3 regions of the Methylomonas sp. AM2-LC genome follow, and region 2 is predicted to be linked to each of the others. Evidence: riboswitches for the same ligand, from Rfam matches in the RefSeq annotation. Region 2 holds a riboswitch; each other region holds the start of a gene.
The links. A riboswitch is a leader RNA that binds a small molecule or an ion and turns the genes downstream of it on or off. The one in region 2 is predicted to bind cyclic di-GMP.
Positions count from the first base shown of each region.

Region 1: linked by a shared signal. The riboswitch ahead of ABH008_RS11235 (hypothetical protein) and the one ahead of ABH008_RS04080 (hypothetical protein) in region 2 are both predicted to bind cyclic di-GMP.
Region 3: linked by a shared signal. The riboswitch ahead of ABH008_RS22695 (hypothetical protein) and the one ahead of ABH008_RS04080 (hypothetical protein) in region 2 are both predicted to bind cyclic di-GMP.

Region 1 is NZ_CP157005.1:2,481,488-2,487,088, reverse strand. It holds gene ABH008_RS11245 (cytochrome c peroxidase) at 1-614, shown strand, start outside; gene ABH008_RS11240 (hypothetical protein) at 813-1,499, opposite strand; gene ABH008_RS11235 (hypothetical protein) at 1,558-3,153, opposite strand; cyclic di-GMP riboswitch class I at 3,225-3,307, opposite strand; gene ABH008_RS11230 (hypothetical protein) at 3,763-4,008, shown strand; partial or broken gene ABH008_RS11225 (IS6 family transposase) at 4,516-4,929, shown strand; gene ABH008_RS11220 (hypothetical protein) at 5,319-5,601, opposite strand, start outside.
Region 2 is NZ_CP157005.1:866,118-871,718, reverse strand. It holds gene ABH008_RS04090 (POTRA domain-containing protein) at 1-1,009, opposite strand, end outside; gene ABH008_RS04085 (hypothetical protein) at 1,220-2,944, opposite strand; gene ABH008_RS04080 (hypothetical protein) at 3,032-3,865, opposite strand; cyclic di-GMP riboswitch class I at 3,910-3,989, opposite strand; gene ABH008_RS04075 (hypothetical protein) at 4,583-5,068, shown strand; gene ABH008_RS04070 (EAL domain-containing protein) at 5,090-5,601, opposite strand, start outside.
Region 3 is NZ_CP157006.1:67,130-72,730, forward strand. It holds gene ABH008_RS22680 (conjugal transfer protein TraG N-terminal domain-containing protein) at 1-1,390, shown strand, start outside; gene ABH008_RS22685 (YbaB/EbfC family nucleoid-associated protein) at 1,434-1,808, shown strand; gene ABH008_RS22690 (NF038129 family PEP-CTERM protein) at 2,066-2,755, shown strand; gene ABH008_RS22695 (hypothetical protein) at 2,871-3,248, opposite strand; cyclic di-GMP riboswitch class I at 3,332-3,418, opposite strand; gene ABH008_RS22700 (hypothetical protein) at 3,492-4,277, opposite strand; gene ABH008_RS22705 (metal-dependent hydrolase) at 4,618-5,172, opposite strand; gene ABH008_RS22710 (glycine zipper family protein) at 5,198-5,413, opposite strand.

The DNA of each region.
Region 1 (5,601 bases), 1.6 Mb from region 2:
AATTTTATCCCTACTCCAGTAAATACGATGCTTTTTTGCGCGGACAAACTAAATTAAATAAGCGCGAACAGCACGGCTTGGTTCTCTTTAACGATCCCAAAAAAGGCAATTGTGCCGCCTGTCATCAAAGCGCTGTTGGCACATCGCATGCCTTGCCAAGTTTTTCTGATTTTGGTTACATCGCATTAGGGGTACCGCGTAATCTACACTTAACTGCCAATGATGACCCTAACTTCCATGATCTTGGCTTATGCGGCCCGTATCGACGTGATTTAACTGATAGGCCTGAATATTGCGGCTTGTTTCGTACCCCGTCTTTACGCAATGTGGCTTTACGCAAAACATTTTTTCATAACGGTGTTTTTCATAACTTAAAACAAGTGTTGGAGTTTTATGTACAACGCGAATCGCATCCAGAGAAATGGTATGCACGTGATGCGCACGGAAAAGTACAGAAATACGACGATCTACCCGCACAATATCATAAGAACATTAACCACGAGGCCCCTTTCGACAAAGGCCCCAAAGACAAACCGTCTCTTAACGCAGCTGAAATACAAGATGTGATAGTGTTTCTAAATACACTGACAGACGGCTGGGCAAAATCAAAATAACCCGACAATCGTAGGGGATCGAAGCACATCACACTGCCATTTATCAATTATCTTAAATAAATGGCAGTGGTTTTTCACCCCAATTAATGTTGCGTTTATATCTAATTAACAGACGTGTCACCCAAAAAAAAACCACCCGATCGGGTGGTTTTAAAACAGCAGACAGTAACCAAGACTACTGCCCCATTTTAGTAAAACTTAAGCTTGAGCTTTCAATCTACGATAACCCGCAAAACCCATACCCATTAAGCCTGTTACAAAAGGAATTACAGCAGAAGGTAGTGGAACTGCTGATACAGCTGAACCTACTACTTGGAAAGGGCTAGAGCATTGTACAGAACTAATAGCCAGATCGCCCGAGCAAGGGTTTGTTGCACTGAATGCACCTGTTTGATTAGTCCATGACAATGATGAACCCGCGTTTGCACTGGCACTGTTAATATCCCATGATGCATATTGACCGCTTGCGGTGGTGGCATTCGTCAATTGCAACCAGTATGTACCAGAAGCCAAAGCCAATGAAGACACTTGGAATGCATTCAGATCCAGAACATAACCTTGTGCATTGGTGCTGATATCACTAGCAGTAACTGTTGATTGGCTACCAGAAGCATACACAGTACCTGAACCATCAGCAGAGCTGGTAATTGCCCAGTCTACATTGGTCACATCTTGAGAAAAAGCATCCCAAGTATCAAAGTTAATGGCTGTAATAACTGAATTTGATGATAGGTTGAAAGAATCAGCAACTGTTAAGCCACCGCCCAGTGTCAATGCATTGGTAGTGCCATCTAATGAACCATTGCTATATAAAACATCGGCATTAACAGAGGTAGTAACCAATCCGGCCAGCAGCGCTGCCATAATTTTGTGCTTTGTAAACATGTTTAAATCTCAAATAATAATTGTTTAAAGTATCGATTGCATAAAGGCAAACCAATGTTTATTTAGGCAATACAAAAGCATGCGTTGCAGGCATAATATTGACACCGCGAAATACTTCACCGTAGGCAGCTGTTTTCAATACTGTGAATTTTTCAGTTGTAGGCAAAGCGGTAGCGTTCACTACATCTTTAATAGATACCAATCTGTTTGGATCGGCACCTTGGTCGCCGTAGATAGTCGCATCGCTAACAGTTGATGTGGTTGCATACAGATTGACAGTACCATCAGCATGTAAAGAACCCACTATATGACGCACACCACCGGTTGTGGTGGTATAGCTACCTGTTGAACCGTCCAGAGCAGTACCTGTTACTGTATATGGAACGCCCAAACCTAAACCGTTTTGCAGGGTATAAACGTTGCTCCAAACACCAGTTGTGGTGTTAAGTACCCATTTTTCTATACCTTCGTTGCCAGTAGCAGCATAAGGAAATTTAGTACCGCCTTCATCAGCCACATATAAAGTGGTTGGGTTAGCAAACCACATACCGAAAGGATAATGCGTTGGTGCCACGCTGGCTAAATCAGCAGGGAAGCCAGGCAGAACAGTAATTGGGCTAGTACCGCTCAAGTTGCCAGCGCCAAAGTCACCGACATTACCAACTTGATAAACGGTGTTAATGCCGTTACCGCCGCTACCTTTGCTGACATACATAGTGCCTTTGTAAACAGTAGCACCACGGAAGTTGTCGTCTTTACCCACTTTGTCAGAGGGTCCGTAAACCAAGCCAGTTAACGGGTTGATTGAATTGACAGTAAAACCATGTTGCCCATCGGCAGTCAGGTTACCGATAACAGAGGTATTTGGACTAGTACTACCCGCAGCAATAGTTTGTACACCGGTGTTGCTGCTTAACTGAGCAAGTACAGAAGCCGCTGGTGCAGGTTTACCGGCATTACCCGCGTTACCTGCCATGTAATACTGATTGTTGGTACTGTCTAAAATGGCAGTACGGCCGTTATTGCCGCTATAGCCGTTGGTATTAGTCAGGAACCAAGTGCCATCATTATTTAATTGCATGATGTTACGATAGGTAGGCGCACTAAAACCGTAGGTTGGGTTAGTGGTATCGATCAAACCTGGGGTATTACTGTTAGAAACGTCAAGTAAACCACTAGTGGTGCTGTAACCAACCAGGGTCAGCGCAGATACGCCATCAGAAGACAAATTAACAGACAGTTCTGATTTAGAAGGGAAGCTGGTAACGAAATCTAAACTTTTTGATGCAGCCAGTGCTGTTAAATCGATGGTTTTTTGTACATAACCATTGGTACTGTTAACCAGGCTTAAATAGATGGGTGAAGTAATACCAAAACTGGCATCAGCACCCGCATTTAAAAACACACTAGGATAAGCGCTGCTGGTAGTTACTGCGGCTATTTTAGTAGTGGCATTAGTGCTAGGTAATAATGCAGGAATAGCGCTTGCAGTGCCCGTATATTTACTGCTAGTTAATACCAATGTGTCTGGTGTAAGGCTTACACCCAGCGCATATGATACAGCAGGCATACAGGCTAGTAACAAGCTACCCGCTAAGCTTGTCTGAATGGCACGGTGTAAAACTGCATTATATTTTGTTGTTTTTGTACTCATGAACAAGATCGCTCCATACGGCTTCAAAAATGTGGTCGCAGCTGCCAAATTTTAAAATTGACAATGTTTAATGTGGCAGCTCGGCTATCTTTTCTTTGTGTACAGATCCGCAGCTTTCCGCCCCTGTTTCACAACAGGTTAGGCTTTTCACAAGCGGAATACTAACAAGCCATTATGTCGATATCGTGACTAATATATAACGGTTTTATGTCAAGCACCGTAACCTAGATGTCATTATTTAAGGCAAAACATACAATAAATACAGCATAAAATACGCAGTATTTATTTTTTATGTAATTGTTTTTATGTATTTATTTTTTATTACACGTTCTTACTAAGACGATTTACAGTTGTATGCTTAAAAATTAAACAACACACACATTAACATTTGTAATGTGTTGTTAATAAACATAGCCAGAATGAAAGGTAATCGGAAAGGTATTTGTAAGAAAACTATTTGTTATTCAATAAAAATAAGCGCTGCAACGTGTGTTTTGCTCAGGATTAAGCTAGCATATAAACTCTATAAGCTGTTGAGTGTTTGCCTAACACACGTAAAAACTCACCATAAACTAACATACACAATAAGTTATTCGGGGATTTATAAGCATGGAAGAACTTAAAGCTTTAGAGTCTTTAGGCGTTACGCTACCAACACCCGCAGCCCTATTTGCCATGCTGTTGTTCAGTTTAATTGGCTATGCGGCTTATCGCTATGGTAAAAGGCTGGAATTACCTGTGCCCAAATGGCTAGGTGTAGCCTTGATGTTTTATCCGTATGCAGTATCTGAAACCTGGATGTTGTACGCGGTGGGTGTCAGCTTGTGCGCTGGATTGTATATCTGGCGACATTAGACGCTGTCAGTTTAGGCATTTACCCATAACGCAAGATTCGGATAGGCATACCCGCTTCCAGAACGGCCATCTCTATTGAAAAAGTTTTAGGGGCTGATCAAATTATTCAGCCTGATCCTAATACTTTTGTGTGAACAAAAAACAATACATGCAAATTTTATGATTCAATGGAAAAAAATTAATCCTTAAATAGATGCACCGGACTTTTTGCGAACTCTATTCAGTTGAAATCAAATTTTGATAAAATTAAGCTGTTGTTATCGAAATTATTATAAGTTTGGCTAATAATATAGAACTCGAAAGATGCGCCTGACGGCGGCATCCTATTAGGCACACCTTACCGAGTTAACCTAACGAACAGCCCTGACAAAAACTACACCTGATCACGTTGCAAGAGAGTAATTGCCTAACATAATGAATTAGTTTTTAGGGGCAAATGAAATTGGTTTTGTCGCAAATTTTGCTGGCTCTTTGCGATAATGCCCGGAATTTGAGTAGGCCGAAAGCATGATCAATTTCCGTTGCGCCCATTATCCAAAAGATGCCATCCTTTACGCCGTTTACTTTTATGTTCGTTATGGCGTATCGTATCGAGATCTTGAAGAAATTTTAGAAGAGCGCGGTGTCCACGTTGATCACTCAACGCTCAACCGCTGGGTGATCCGGTATTCGCCGATGATTGCCGAGGCCGCGAAGAAAAGCAAACGAATGGCCGCCGATTCCTGGAGGATGGACGAAACTTATATTAAAGTCAAAGGCCAATGGGTATACCTGTACCGGGCCATTGATAAGTATGGCGATACTATTGATTTTATGCTGTCAGAACGCGGGGATGAAGAGGCGTCCACACGCTTTTTCAAACAGGCGATTGATATCAATGGCCTGCCAAATCGTGTAGTCATCGACAAGAGCGGTTCAAACGAAGTGTCGGAATTCATAATTAGTGTCAAAAAGATATTATTTAATTTCAATAGGTTGCCATTAATTATGAAACAAAAATTAGCATCAAAATTTCATTATTTTTGACAAAAAAAGCATTAAATTTCACAATTTATGTCATAAAACTGCGTAATTGCATTTACTTTAGCACTCACTTGTACACACTTAAAGATTGGGTGCGCGCGCTCGACAAGTTTCAATCGCTAACGGTTAGTTACCAGTTGACGGGCAAGTACCGGCCATCAAAAGTCATTGGCATCCCGCAAAACCAGCACTGTCGAACGGCAGATCTCTGCGCATTAGCGGCCACTGGCGAACTTCTTGGCTGCATGTAAGTTGACCAAAGCTGCCAGTCATGTTTGGCGCTTACTTCATTCCCCCGAATGGCGGTTTTCGGGAATACAGTCGGGGTCAATGCCGGATTCCATCATCGCGGCAAGCTTCGCGTCCCGAATCACTTCTTCAATGTGGGCAAGTATCATAGGTGACAAAGGCTCTGTTTTCTGAAGCTTACTTACCAATAGATCTCTAGCAGCATAGGTAGCATGATGTGAGCGGTAGTCCATTAACATAGCACGCCTTTTGCGCTTAAGTGACAATCGCGCGTGCCAAGACGTTGTCTTATCTCTAATTTGATGGCGAATTACCTTCAGG
Region 2 (5,601 bases):
CAATCAGGTTTAAATCTTCTTTAAAATCCTTATAATCGACCCCTAGCGTAGTGGTATGGTAATAGTTATCCACTGCTGGCAATGGCTTGACCAAACGTAAGCCGTAAATAGTACCGTTACCGATTACCGACAAAGCACCGGCACTGGCGATTTGTGAATTAGAAGCCGAACGCACGGTATACATAGCCAGTCGCGTACCATTATCAAATACTGGTAGCGCATAGGTACCGGCCCACACATCCACTTCTGCACTGTTTTCCGGAGAAACCTGATACATCAGTGAGGCACTGTGCATTTCTTGCCATAAATTATCGTAATGCAAAGAGTTAACCAGTCGCAAGCGCGACGTGGTTGAGGTGTTACGCCCATTTAACTCTATTCGTCCATGTACGGGTAATTCATCTTTTACTTTTAAATCCACCTCCAGCGTGCCAGGGGTTTCTCCCGCCCGCAACACGGGCTGGATTTGCCGGTCCGGACTTTGCGCCGCCAGATCTTGCAATTGTTTTTGCATTTTTGGCAAATTGGGTACATTACCTTCAGCTAACTCAGGAATACCTGCTTTGATTTTGCCCAGGGAAAAATAGCGGGAATCGGTGACACGCAGGCGCGAAACTTTACCTTCCACCACCTGTAAATACACCAGACCACCTTTAACATCCTGTTCCGGGATATCCACGGACACGGTTTGATAGCCTAAATTTCGATATTGCTCTTCCAAAGCAGTACGGGCTTTTTCCACATCGTCTATGCTTTTTTTAGGTCCCAGAAATGGGTAAATCAGCCGTTCCAATTGTTTTTTTTCAATCAAGGTATTACCCTTGATGCGCAATTCGAATAGATCAAACGTTGCTGGCGGCGCAGGGTTGGCTTGGGTTTGCTGCTCAACTACAAGTGCTTCCGCTTGCTGTGCAGATAGCAGTTGCGAATAGGAGCCGAGACTAATCGGCAACAGTAACCAGGGCAAACTCTGGAAAAAGCTGCTGCTTTTAAAATTGTTAAACTGCATGTTGTTATGATTTTACATTCAAGACCGCTTCCGTATTGAAAGCTAATACATCAGAATTGTATGAAATTTGTATTAAAGTTTTATGACAAACGACACGTACACAAAAGAGGATGCGACTTATTTTTAGTCAGCATAAAAAAAACCAACCGTCCGAAGACGGTTGGTTTCTATGTTACAACTGTAATCCTTTACAAAACTATCACTAAATACTTAGTATTTGCCGTAGAAAGCTGGCATTTCTGCTGGGTTGTTAGCTGGATCAGCAGCATTAGGAATAGTTGGTACGCGGCAATGGTTTAAATTAGTGCCTTTAGAAGTAGCATGGGTATATGGATTAACCGGTCTGCTTGGATCGAATGCCGCATTCAACAAAGTAGCGCTGCCACCAGTAGTTGAAGGAGTATAAGATGTTGGGCCAGAAGCTCCCAGAGCAGAACCCAAGAAGCCAGAAACTTGACCCCAAGATTGTACACCTGTCAGTGCAGTCGCACCAGGATTAACACCGGTACCGGCTGCGATAGTGGTGCCCACTAAAGCGTCCAAGTTTGCAATATGCAATGGATCTTTGATCAGAGTAACGATATCAGTGATCAAAGGACTGGTAGGTAGAGGGCCTTTACTTACAGCGACCATTTCTGACCACAATTTCCAACGACCATTCACTACGTTATAAGCAGAAGGCGATACATTGTCGACTTTAATAAAACGATAGTTTTTAGCCAGGTTAGCATTACGATCTACACCTTGAACAGCAATAGCATAACGGCTGTTGCTGGTACCTGTTGCCGCAGGGCTAGGAGCCAAGGTTGGATAAGGCGTAAAAGTACCTTCTGCAACACCATTATTTAAAGCATCAAGACAGGCGTCTACATCAGAAGCACCGTTCATTGAATGGATAACTTTAACGCCATCAGCAGATTCTTGGCCAATTGTATTTTTAACGGAAGAAGTTACAAATGCTTCGTCATTATTACCATTGCACGGAGCGTTTTCGAATTTAATATTCAAAGTTGCCCAAGTACCAGAACCTGGTGTACGTGCACAGATATGTACAGTAGAACCGTTTGGCTCAGCAGCGTTAGCAGTCGCGGTACCGTTATACAGATCCGCACCACCATCTAAATTGTCGTATGCTACGTTAGCCCAGCTACCAAAACCATTATTAGCAAATAAAGTTGAAACTTGCGAAGTAGTCAGGTTAGGCATACAGGCTTCAGATTCTCTCAATGCACCCGGAACTGAATTACCTGTCGCACAACCTGTAGGCAACACGCCAGCTGCTACAGCAACAGTTTGCATGGCATTACGCAGATTCAGAGAAACAGCAACACCAAAAATTTCAGTTGCCATTGAAGTGTTAGTCAAACCTGCTATATTAACACTACCGTTACTAGCTGAAGAAAACTGAGCTGAATCGACGTCTGAGAAACCTACATCAGCCAATTGACCGGTAGTGGCAAGTGATACAGTACCACCAGTACAATTAGAAATTGCACCAACAACAGCAGCGCCAGTTTGGCAAGCTGTTACATTAGGAGCAGTGGCTTCGTTAACAAAAAACTGTAATGTACCGTTTGCATTTTTAAGCGCATTGATAGAACCGCCACCATCACGTTTGTGCATCACCAAATAAGGTGTTGTCAGGTTAGCGTTAGTACCTGCGTTAGAGCAGACATAAACGAATGCTGAATTGGTAGAATCGGCAATTTTGTAAACTGGGCTTACGCTAGTATTACATTCGCTACGCAACGCTTCTTCCAGGAAAGGAGTAGCAGCGGAAGAACCAGTGATATAGCCTTCTGTTTTACCGGCGGCATTGATTGCAGTCCAGTTTGGTGTACCAGCACCTGTTAAGGGTACTGCTACAGCAGTAAATGCTTGCGCTTGACCAGCGAAAGCCGCTGCAACCGCAGTTGCTAAGATTAATTTTTTCATGATTTTTCTCTGAAATTGTTGTATTCAAGGTAAGCTGAAAAGCCAGCACATTTGCTGACTTTTCAGTTTGTCTAGGCTAGCGAGTAATTATTTACGACGATTTAAACGCAACATGCCTAACAGACCAGCGCCAAACATCCACACAGCAGCAGGAACAGGTACTGCTGAAGTAGGTGCTATAAAAGACAGAGTATTGCCGCTTAAAGATACAGCGCCCAATACAGCTGCATCACCAGCCAAATACTCTGCTACTGTAACTTTATGCGAACCTGTACCTGAAGTTACATTAGTGCTGGTATCCAAATACAAACTGATTTGTGAACCATAAGCAGCAGTTGGATCATAAGTTGCATTCACACCGCTCAAACCAGCGTATATGCCAACAGGTGAATATTGGTTACCACCAGCATTGGTAAACTGACCATATGTACCGTTTGCAGGAGCATTGGTAACTAAGGAGCTGTTTCCGCCGGCAGAAAGATTAATTTCACCAGATGCGATAGATGAAGCTTGTTTTTCTACTGAGCTTACTACACCAGCCAAGCTTTGTGTCAAATAACCAATGTTAGTGTTACCAGTTTGCAACAGATTGTTGCCACCGCCATCCAGAACTAAATAGCTAGTAGTAGCAGCATTCATGCCGTTAGTAAAAGCAGTCCAGTTGCTGTCAGTGCTCAGGTCATAAGAAGATGCGAATGCTGACAAACCTGAAGTTTGGATTTGAGCCATAGTAACGCCCAAATCGTAGTTAAAAGTTCTACCTACGCTACCATCTGTATTAACATAGCTTGAATCATACACAGACAAGAAAGCTTCGTTGCCTGTAGCTGGAACAGAGTTGTTAGCCAAAGACGCGTTTGCAACACCAGAGGCAGTTGCCATCAGTACTGCAGCAGCAAGCAAAGTTTTTGTAAATTTCATTTGTAAATCCTTATGTTTTAAAATTAAAAAATCTAAACACATAAGTTGACAGCCCAGCCATCTTAATAATTCAAGATCTGTAACTTTCCGCCCCTACCTCACGACAGGTTTAGCTTTGACACACTTTTGTTTAAACGTTTACTACACCTTTAGAGGTGTCGAGTTCCCCGCTACCATTTTTTATTACCTTATCACCTACTCCCTAACCTCTTCCTTATCCTCTTCCCTGTTCGTGCCATCCATGCTCCCTAGTACACTCCAAAAACCTTTAGCCTGACCGATACTCACGGCATTCTGTGATACACCACGAATTATTCCACACCGATATGGTGATTTTCGTTACACATCCGTGACAGTTTGCGGAAATGTAATACAAACACACATCAAATCGACTTGTTCGCTACGTCGAATTGCAACAAGCAAGCACAGTAAGTAAATAGTGGTTAAATTGATCGAGTTGCTTGCTGTTTGGCTGTCTCTTTATGTGCGGCAGATTATTTCAGAACTAATCGTGGATTACGGTTACACCCTAGTGACAATTCGCGAAAACACCCCACAGATGTATTACACTTACACCCCCGCTCTGCTGACTTAAGCCATATAAAACAGCAATTGTTATAAATCTGTAACATTTGTGCTTTACACTTCCCAGCCGTACTCGGGGTTGGTACCCGGTTTTTTTGCACGTACCGTGTGCATAACGGAAAAGGATCTGCATTGAACGAAAACGACTATTTGCTGGACGATAAAAAACATATCGTCTCTATGCGGCTGAATAATGCTGATCGCATATCTATGCGCTCTACAGCTGCGCGCCTGTTTGTGCGCGAATCGGAATTGTACCGCTTTGCTGTGTATCATTTATTACACAGACTGCATCGCTTACACGATGAGTCTAGCTCTGGCAGTGATTTACTCCCCTTGTTTCTGGAATTCCGCGAGGAACTTAATTTCCACCTGGGTTTAAAAAAGAACCAGTTGTTTAAAATCTTTAATGGTAAAAACACCGCTCCGGATAAATTTGTGGCCATGTCAGATATAGAGCTGTTGTTACTGCCACACCATGCAGTACGCCAACGCCTGTTACAAACCGCCGATGCCAGCAAATTTAAACAGGCCAATACGTCAACCTGGCTGGAAGCTTATTTACTGGATAAGTATCGACTTGAACAGCCAGAAGATAAAATGGTCGTTGAAGATTAACCAGAGTGACAGCATTGCGCTTTAATACTGCTGATACCAACTGACTAGCTCCGCCTCGGCCATCGGCTTGGCAAAATAATAGCCTTGCACTTCGTGACAGTGGTAGGCAAGCGCACAATTTAGTTCTGCAACCGTTTCCACACCTTCTGCCACCGTTTGCAAACCCAAATTATCCGCCAGCGCAATAATAGCCTTTACTATGGCCTGATTTGCCGGCGTATTTTCTATATTACGAATAAAGGATTGATCGATTTTAATGCGGTCAATCGGAAACTTTCCTAAATAACTAAGACTGGAATAACCGGTACCAAAATCATCTATAGCCAGTTTAACGCCCTGACTGCCTAATTCGTTTAGGGTTTGCACCGCCAATTCGGCACGCTTCATAATCCCGCTTTCTGTCAGCTCCAATTCCAAATATTGTGCATCAATACCGGTGTCTTGAATAATGCTCTTTACCTGCTGGCAAAATGCCGGTTGTTGAAATTGTAGTGCCGAGATATTAACCGCCATACGCAATGCGGGTAAGCCTT
Region 3 (5,601 bases), on a different replicon from region 2:
AATGTCAAGTTTAAGCGACAAGGAATCTGCATCAATACAGAACACAGCTGGTGCAGCGGCAAAGGCAGGTACGCCTGCCAGAATGATTGGAGCGGCTGTATCATTGGGACTTCAAGCCAGTGCCGGTACATCTAAAGAAAGAGCGGATATACTTGGAAATATGGCCCAAGCAACATATGGATCACAATCTACCGCACAAGATGTGCAATCAGCATCATTCCAATCTGAACAGTCCGAACAAACAATGAGCACTAGCGAGAAGGCGAAGATGCAAGCTACTTCAGAAGCATTCAATAGTGCATTGACGACAGGCATAGCAGCAAGTGAAGCATACACCCAAGCAGCTTCTGAACAAACAAGTATGGGTGCAGGATACACAGGCTCATTCCAACAAGTGGCTAGTAAATTGGCCAGTTCACAATCAAGCATACGTGCATTAAATTTAGCAGATCAAGAAATGCTGTCAAGTATGGGTAGTGCCGATTATGCTGATCTAAAGGGTCAATCTGCAAAAGCAATTAATGCTTCAAGTGCTATTTTAAGTGGTCAGCAATCTGATGCATTAAATAAATTTTTAACGCTTAGAGCTCACGATCCTGCTGCAGCCGCACAGATACTTAATGACGCAGTTATGCCGCCAAATAGCAATGGTGGTGGAAGTGGCGTTAGTTTTGGTGCACATGAATTTCAAGGAGGAAAAGGGATTGGGGATATTGTTAGCCCCGAACAAACTGCCAACATGGAAGCTAGATCTCGATTTAACGGTTCAGGTGGTCATGGTATTGAACACGAAGTTGATGGAGATGGTTCACCTGGTTCACCTGGTTCACATGGTTCACATGGTTCATCTAAAAAGATTGGTAGTACGGGCAATCACAATTCTGGATACGAACACGGTGGTTCGTCAAAAGGTAATCACCCTTCAGGATCGAATTCTGGTGGTGCGACTAAATCATCAACTAATGTAAGTGGCGGTGGAACTGGAAATTTAACATTTGAATCTGTTCAAGCAAGTGCTAAAGCAATTAAAGATCAGAGTGAAAATGCTAAGGCCTATGCTTCTGCAAATCCATTAAAAACAGGCGTAGATGGTTTGGATACAAGTAATACATATGAGCACGGAAAAATTGCTGCCGGAAACCTTGCAAAAGGAGGCGCCGATGTTGCAGTTGGTATTGGCAATGATGTCTTATCAGCGGGTCAAAAATTCACAGACGGAGCAAAACAAGTGCTGCACGCAGGAGCTGTCACCGGCAATACTGGTGTGGCAGTGGTTCAAGATGCGATAACCCATCTAGTGACTGGTGATAACCCCGCTCCTGCACATAGATCTGTCAGTAATACCGATGTACCAGTAATTGAAAAACCAGATAGTAATTCAAATAAATAACCGGCAAATAGCCAGAATATCAACCTAAAAAGAGGAAATTAGTATGAGTTTCGGAAAAAAGAAACCTAGCAGTGACATTAAATTGAATAGAAAGGACTATGAAAAAAACCAAAAAAAAATTGGTAATGAATTTGAAAGGCTAATGGCAAGCTATAAACAAGATTTTGATAGCAGAGAATTTAAACAATCCATTGATTCTGATCGTATTTCTGTCGTACTGACTGGAAATAGACAAGTAAAATCAATTCATGTTGATCAAGAACTTTTGTCGACAAATTGGGAAAATGTTGAAGAAAATCTGGTTACAGCAATCAATCAATGTATTAGCGATATTCACATTGCTGATGTGGAGTTAATGAAATTAGTTCAGGATGAACTTGCTGACAACCTGGAAAATATTCTAAAAAAATCGGCCTAAATGAGAAATCTAGTTTACTAGTTTTAAATTCATACAAATAAAAACAGAAATTACTCAGGTGCTTGGTCGGCTAACTGAATGGTGGTCTCATTGGTCCGTTGCTGGGTATGCATTCATTGCATACTCTACGGGTGACCAGGCTAATTGTACTAGAGCATTACCCATAAAAATTTATAGAACGTTTTAATTTATCTAGATAACTATTTAAGTTTTATCTATAAATTGAAATACAAACTGCTTTAAACAAGGAGTACGAAATGGCACAAAAAAACACTTTTACACATTATCTGTTGGCTCTAATCTGTAGTCAATTTATGTTAATGTCCGCACATGCCAACGATATATTATCATCTAGCAATAACCAGCCTGTGACACCAGCAAACGAAATTTTCACGACAATCTTTACCAAGCCTTTAAACGGAACAAATGCAGAATTAGTGTTTGATTTTAACGCTGGCAATGGACACCTACCCAACTCGGTCACTATTACCAACTTTATGACTGACGGCATTCAGTCGCAGGTTAATTCCACTGTAATAGGTGATGTAACCGGGAATCTCTCTTCCACAGTTACCCTTAATAACACACAGCATCATAATGAGGTTATCCAACCTATTACCTTGGGTAACACCATAGGCTTTAGTTTCGAAACAACGAATAATAATGACCCCACTGCGACTATAGCCGATGCATTTTCAGTTTATTTACTCGATGCTAATGGTCAAAGTCTGTTTACCACGACAGATAAAAGCGGGGCTAATTCGTTGCTAACCTATACTTTTGATGGCGGATTCACTATGAATCACGCCACAGCCGATATTAGTAATCCTGTCACTTGGGCAATAGCTATGTCTGGGCCAGTGCTTGCTACGCCGCTACCGGGTGCTTTGTGGTTATTTGCTACAGCATTCATCGGTTTTTGTTTAAGACAAAGTCGTCGTTGTTGAGTTCCGGGCATAGCCCACACCTTCAGTCATCAGTGGCAGAAAGCGTGGGCTTCAACATTATCCATAGAAGTATCGTTGTTAAGACTCAACCAGCTCTCTTTCAAATAATTGTCAATCATCGAGCATGGGGAACAACAGCCATATCGTCAGCAATAGCCTCTCCAACATGATGAATAGCACTACTCAATTGGGTAAACATTTGTTGTTCAGCTAATCGTGAATTGGCATCCGGCATAATGACAGCCTTAGTTCCGTAGCGCATAACCGAAGAAACCCTTGCTGATAATACGCCTGGTACACTGGCAGCAAAATTATCAAAGTCATTCGCAGCCAACTCCAAATTTGGATTGGTATTGTAGTGATCCAATGTATCAGGAATCGAATGATTGGGTGAAAAAGCAACAATGGGTTTAGTTTCGTCAACACCAGGAATATTGGCCGCGCCATAAATTAGTGCGCCTGAAACAAGAACGCTTTTTACAAGGGTTAACATGAGCTGTCTCCTGATATTAGGTGAGACAGGGAAGAGGGAGTTTATCGTGGAGGGCTGGAGGCTACTGCTTTCAGTCTCGCGACTCTGGTAATCCCGCTGCCCCTGACATTTTTTATCATGGGTCGGTAACTTTGCGTCCCAGCCTCACGACTGGTTTGCCATTTTCTGTCACACAACTTTTTAAGTTGATTACATTATAGTGAACAAAACTGTAATAACCATGATGTGTTTCACAATTCTAAACTATTGTTTTGGTGCTTTTAAATGTGAAATTTTGTTTTCAATATGCGGTTTAAACGTACGCAATTCATCGGGATCTTTGCAAAACATGGTTACAAGCACACGACAATTATTACGAATAGAGAACACATAATGCAAAGTATCATCTGGGTGTTTCCATATTTCAGGGGCTTTACCGTACTTATTCAATTTATGACTCATTACGTTTGAAGGCATTGGGACGATCTGAATGCGATCTTTAAGTCGTCTGAGTATATTACGCCAGGCGTTTTGCGTATTAATAGTTCCGCAATATTCAGCATATCTTTCAAGAGCGTGCTTGGTAATAGCAACTTCACCCAATCCTTCAATTTGATATTTCTCAATACCACAATAATCGGTACTATCAACAACAGGAATTGATTCAAGCTCACTATCGTCCGGAAACCATGATGTATCTTTGGAAACTTCAATGACCGCGTCGGCATATCTGGTTAGAATTGGATATGCATATTCGATCAATTCATGCTTGTCGCAAGACTTTTTTGAAATTTTTTTTATGGCACCCTTTGACACAACAATTTTAAGATTAATGCCTGACCTATTTTGGGAATAGACACGACCATTATCGTCACCCAGAAGGTAACGAATTGCGATCAATTCTGCAGAAGACCTCGCATCAGAACAAGAAATGGGCAATGTCACATCAAGCCCCTTGCGACGATTTTTACCGGTTGACCAATAGACTCTAACAGTTACATGACTGGAAGAGTTTGATTCTGAAGCTGCAAATACAGTTAATACATCCATCGAAAGCGAAAAATTTAAAAGGTGATTGTAGGAGAATAATAAAGTTTCATACTGAAACAGCTCGGAAGCCGCATTCTATTGTTAAAAAAGCGGTAAGAAGGAAAAATAAAGTTGCATACTGACTTGCCTTGATACCTCCACTATCAATCCATAATCGAAAAATAAAGTGTCATACTAAAAGATGTAAAACTTGAGATCACAATTAAATTCAATAGATTAATATTTTGTCGTTGATAGCGGAACGACTTTCCAGTATGCAACTTTATTATTCAGTATGATACTTTTTTACTTGGTATGAATTTTTATTACTCTCCCACAGTGATGCATTTTGCCTACAAAACTAAAAAAATGCCAACCAATTAATGGGAGGTAGAAAAATCTGAGTAAACAGAATAATCACTAAAACAATCAGTATCTCTGATGAAGAACCTGATTTATAAACGTTAAATGTTACTCTTCTTCCAAATGGATTTAACAAAGGAATTCCGGCTGGAGTCAAAATATCTAAGGCCAAATGCAACCAGCATGCAATAACAAACCCAATCATAGACAAAATGATTGATCGAATAAGTAATCCGTCAAAGCTTAAGAAAATTGTTATGACAAGTATTGAAATTGCAAACCAAAAAAAAGGCCAATGGGTTAATGTTCTGTGAGGGATCAGTGATCGACGTTCTTTAGTTTTTGGATTAAAGGAAGGTATTTCAAGTCGATCTGGACCTCTTGATCCAGCCACAATACCCAATGCAATCATTAGAAGGGCTCCAGAAGAATGAAGTTCCAAACTGTATCCTGAGAAGATTTCTGATATAGCCGTATTTAGTGACCATTCGTTTGATCTTAGAAGCGCGATAGAGACGGAGGATGCAGTTACATAATGACCAAAAGGAGACATACCGATTCACTAGTTAGAAAGATAGTTATTTAGATGCGTTATGGCCACGATATCGAAGACAGTAAACATATGCATTTTTAAATCCATTGTTGTCTGAAAGAAAAAATTTCTCGACCAACACCCCAGCGGCTCCGGCTGCAGCACCAATGCTTGCACCAATTCCTGGATCTTGTAGAAAGCCACCTAAAACAGCTCCAAAGGTGGTACCGATAACTGTTCCATAAGCCGTATCACTTAACATCAAGCGAGTCGCTATTTTTGCGAAAGCTTGTTTAGGGGCATCCCAGCCCCAACAAGCGGCAAAAACTACGCGACCATTTAATGCCTCCGGCGGCCCCGATTCGCCCTCGTCGCCTGCTCTTGCGCCTAAACGGCTTAAGAGCTAGGCTCCAAATGGCTTGACGGCGTTTCGCGATGCCTTGCAGGTTT